Regions from separate parts of the Schinkia azotoformans genome, predicted to be linked through region 2. Evidence: riboswitches for the same ligand, from Rfam matches in the RefSeq annotation. Region 2 holds a riboswitch; the other holds the start of a gene.
What was found. Region 2 has a riboswitch for glycine ahead of P9E47_RS19455 (trimeric intracellular cation channel family protein). Riboswitches for the same ligand answer to the same signal wherever they lie in the genome.
Positions count from the first base shown of each region.

Region 1: another riboswitch for glycine. It lies ahead of P9E47_RS06175 (amino acid permease); the one in region 2 lies ahead of P9E47_RS19455 (trimeric intracellular cation channel family protein).

Region 1 is NZ_JARSMD010000010.1:210,083-212,554, reverse strand. Features, by position in the region: gene P9E47_RS06175 (amino acid permease) at 1-1,084, opposite strand, end outside; glycine riboswitch at 1,199-1,277, opposite strand; gene tcuA (FAD-dependent tricarballylate dehydrogenase TcuA) at 1,587-2,472, shown strand, end outside.
Region 2 is NZ_JARSMD010000033.1:92,876-95,347, reverse strand. Features, by position in the region: gene P9E47_RS19465 (YhcN/YlaJ family sporulation lipoprotein) at 1-406, shown strand, start outside; gene P9E47_RS19460 (cupredoxin domain-containing protein) at 499-954, opposite strand; glycine riboswitch at 1,116-1,211, shown strand; glycine riboswitch at 1,214-1,291, shown strand; gene P9E47_RS19455 (trimeric intracellular cation channel family protein) at 1,345-1,956, shown strand; gene P9E47_RS19450 (MOSC domain-containing protein) at 2,020-2,472, shown strand, end outside.

The DNA.
Region 1 (2,472 bases), on a different contig from region 2:
TGATCGTTGTAACGATCGTAAAAGCTTGCTCCGGTACAACCTTGCTCAATAGGGCACCGACGGAAAGAACAATCGCTGACGTAACTAAGGCATTGCTTGGAACATGATTCTTATTCAAAATCGTAAATTTGTGATGTGCCAATTTATTGGAACTCAAATTATATAAAATTCTGCTCGTTGAAAATAAACCACTATTGCACGCAGATGCAGCAGATGTCAACACGACAAAATTGATAATACCTGCAGCAACCGGGATACCAATCAATGAAAATACTTCTACGAAAGGGCTGCTTGATGCACTCAACTTATCCCAAGGATTAATACAGAGAATAACAAAAAGTGCTCCAACATAGAAAAGTAGAATCCGAACAGGGATTTTATTAATTGCGGATGGTATACTTTTTTGCGGATTAGCTGTTTCTGCAGCTGAAACGCCTACCAACTCCACGCCGACAAAAGCAAAGACTACCATTTGTAATGAAAATAAGAAACCCGTTACTCCGTGTGGGAACATCCCCCCGTGGCTCCAAAGATTTGTGACCGAAACAGTTCCAGTATTCGTTTGAAATCCTATAACTAATAGGACAATTCCAACAATAATCAAAGCAATGATGGTGATTACTTTAATGATCGCAAACCAAAACTCTAATTCTCCGAACAGCTTAACGGTTAATAAATTGAAACCTAATAAAATAACAAGACAGATAAGAGCAGGTACCCATTGTGGGATGTCAAACCAGTATTGCGTATAGACACCGACTGCAATAATATCCGCCATTGCGGTCATAATCCAGCAAAACCAGTAGGTCCAACCAGTTACAAAGCCCGCCCAAGGACTGATATAGTCGGTAGCAAAGTCAGTGAAAGACTTATAACCGGAATTAGATAAAAGCAACTCTCCCAGAGCCCTCATAACAAAAAACAATGCAATACCGACAAGTAAATAGGTGAAAATAATCGATGGACCAGCCAGTTGGATTGACTTTCCTGATCCTAAAAATAAACCTGTACCGATCGTGCCCCCAATTGCAATAAGCTGGACATGACGGTTTTTTAAATCACGTTTTAATTCCTTTGTAGCCAATTTTTACGCCCCCTGTAGATACTATTTTGATATTATTCACAAGGACATTAGGCAACAAAAAATGAGATTGGATACTTCCAATCTCATAGAATAGCAGAATAACAATTTTATTGTCGTTACTCTTCTGTTCTTTTGCCTGAGATTGTGAATCCTTCGGCGCTGTACTAGGTACAGTCTCTCCAGAAGCCGCTCCAACTATAGTGTTATCCATAGCTTTCATCGCAAACTAGTATTTAGTTTATATTGATATATTATATTTTAAAAATATAACAGAAATTTTAGCACTTATAGCTTATTTCGTCAATGCACGAATAAATAGATGTATCTTTTTGCCTTGAGTAAATTTTTTTGGTTTGAATTAGGTGCCTTTTCAATAATACTGTAAAACTAAGAGAAACATAGAATTATTTTATTGACATATATAAATTATTGATATTTCTTTTATTGATTAAAATATATTATTCTTATTTCAAGAGAATTATTGAAAGGAGCCCTTATATATATGGAAACAGAAGTTTTAGTAGTCGGTGGCGGAAACGCCGCTATGGCAGCTGCCCTGTCAGCCCGTGATCGCGGTGCAAAAGTGCTAGTGATTGAACGTGCTCCTCACTTTTACCGTGGAGGAAATAGCAGACTTACTCGCGACTATAGATGTATGCACTTGGAGGAAAGCGAGTATATGCAGGGCCAATATACGGAAGAGGAATTTATGGACGATTTAAAACGTGTGGCCGGAGGAGAAATAAATGAAAGTCTTGCTAGATTAATAGTAAGAAAATCGGCAGAGCTTCCTGATTGGTTAGAGAGTCAGGGTATTCGTTGGCAGCCAACACTTTCCGGAACACTTCATTTAGGTAGAACGAATATATTTCAGCTTGGCGGTGGGAAAGCCGTAATGAATTCTTATTATCAGACAGCCAAGAAAAAAGGTGTAGAAGTATTGTACGATGCCAAGCTTGAAGATGTGGTTATAGAAAATAATGAGTTCAAGGCTGCGAAGGTACTTATAGATAATAAAGTAGTGATAATCAAAGCAAAGGCGATTATTTTTGCGTGTGGTGGTTTTGAAGCAAATATTGAATGGCATAAGCGCTATTGGGGTGAAGCTGCTGATAATTTCATTATCCGTGGAACCCCATATAATACTGGTAATGTCCTTGAAATGCTATTAAATAAAGGGGCTGCCCAAGTGGGTGAAAAGGACGCATTCCACGCAGTAGCTGTTGATGGTAGAGCGCCTAAGTTTGATGGTGGTATCGTAACACGTCTTGATAGTGTACCGTTTGGAATTGTGGTTAACAAGAATGGTCAAAGATTCTATGATGAAGGGGAAGACTTCTGGCCAAAACGTTATGCAATTTGGGGTGGATTAATAGCTAGACAACCTG
Region 2 (2,472 bases):
ATATGATGATCCATATAATCATAATTATAACGGATCGTATTCTGGGGAACAGGGTACCCAGATATCGAATGATGTTCGGTCAGCCCAACGAGTAGCCTCCAGAGCATCTGAAGCGGCTGAAGATATTGCTGGAGTAAATCGGGCTGTATCAGTTGTACAAGGGGCAGATATTGTTGTCGCTATTGACGTTAACCAAAAGGGTGATGAGCAGGGATTAGAGAAAAAAGTTCAACAAGTGATAGCGAAAAACGAGCAGGGTTATAATGTCTACGTTACATCAGATCCGGACATTAAAGAAAGAGTCCATACCCTATTTACGAATATGAATAATGTAAAGACAAGCTTTGTCTCAAAGGGAATTGGCGAAATCATTTATGATATTGGACATGCAGATGGACGCCGGTAGGCTGGGACACAGGGCCGGGAACTGCGGCTCGCCCAGCCCAATCCCGCAAAAGGGGGGAAGCTCTATGTCGTGGAGCTTCCCCCTTTTTTCGTTTAATCAACCACAATATAACCGATCATTGGGATACTATGATCTCTATGGGCATGTGTATCACAAATCAAACGATAGGTGCCCTCTTCCTCAAACTGAAGCGGGACCATCGTAGTTCCGCCTTTTTTTACAATTCCTTTGATATCCGTTCCTTCTATATGAAAAGGATGATCCTCACCGTTAGTAGCATTAATATAAAGATTTACTTTTTCTCCCTTTTCTAGAAAAATAGTTCCTGGATCCCAGCGTTGAACAACTAAATCTTTCCCATCTTTTGTTTTCGTATGGAATTCGATCGTAATCATATCGATTTCACGAATACTGTCATTTGACTGTTGCAGCCATACCGGTAAATCCCCCTGCTTTAGCAAAAAGTACCCGAAAAATCCAGCAACCAAAATGATAGCTGTAGTTAAAAAAAGTAGTAGTGTTTTTTTCGTCACAACAAAAAAGTTCATATGTTATAGCCCCTTTCGGAATTTGTCCTATTTCATAATTATGCCGAGAGGGTAGCTAAACTTGTCTTTTTTTTAAAATTTTTAAAATAAAAGTAAATAATTTCGTTTGACAATCCAACTGGTCATCGTCTACTGTATATTTAATCTAATAAATATTGCGGAAGACTGTAGTGGGAGAGAACGTAATTATACGTCACCGAAGGGGCAAATCTTAAATGAAAGATGAATCTCTCAGGTAAAAAGACCACTGTAGGACGCATCTCTGGAGAGTGCTTTAGGCCACCCACGGGGAATACCTTCAAATAATAGGTTAAACTCTCAGGTACAAGGACAGAGAAAAGAGTTTCTCTGTATTTTGTCATGTTTACTTATTTATAAGGGGGTTTTTTTGTGGTTTGGGATGTATTGAATGTCATTGGCACGATTGCCTTTGCAATAAGCGGGGCCATTATTGCAATAGAGGTGAAGTATGATATTATTGGTACTTATGCGCTAGGATTGATCACTGCATTTGCCGGCGGAGCTGTAAGGAACCTCTTGATTGGTATCCCCATCACCGTATTGTGGCAACAAACAGAACTGTTCATTATTGCAATAATCACTATTGCGATCGTTTTTCTGTTTCCAGAAAAAGTTGTTCATAGATTAAAAGAATTGAACCTCTTTGATGCAATAGGGCTATCTTCCTTTGCAGTGCAGGGTGCGATGTATGCACACTCAGTTGACCTCCCTATCATAGCTATTATGTTTTCTGCTGCGATTACAGGTGCAGGTGGCGGAATCATTCGCGATGTATTGGCTCAACAAAAGCCACTTGTATTCCAAAAGGAGGTTTATCTCCTGTGGGCTATGCTTGCTGGGTTCATTATCGGGATGGGGTGGGCTACGGAATCATACCAATTCTACACACTTTTTGTTTTGATTCTTATATTGCGTGTGATGTCCTATCAGTTCGGCTGGTGCTTGCCAACTAGAACTTCTAAAAGTTTACAAGGAAACTAAATAACATATTCGTAGAATCACGCCGTACTTGTGATAAAGTAAAATTCATAGGGGGGAGTGAATATGGATATGATCCTAAAAAAAGTATTTGTCGGTTTGCCACAAAAAGTCGGTGTAAAAGACGCAAAAAATCCGATGGAACGGGAATGGGAGAGCGGAATTTTTAAACAACCAATCCAAGGTCCTGTTTTGCTGACTAAAACGGGTTTATTAGGTGATGGACAAGCCGATAGGGAAAACCATGGAGGACCTGAAAAGGCGGTTTTTGTCTATCCTTTTGAACACTATGAAAACTGGCAAAAGGAATTAAATGCAACAGAAATCGGCCCTGGTGCTATGGGTGAAAATTTTTTATTGGAAAATGTAAAAGAAGATATAGTTGCTATTGGAGACACGTATCAAATTGGGGATGCGATTGTTCAAGTATCTCAGCCTAGGCAGCCATGCTGGAAGCCGGCCCGTCGTTTTAAAATAAAAAATTTGGCTTTATTAATCCAAAATTCAGGAAGAACCGGG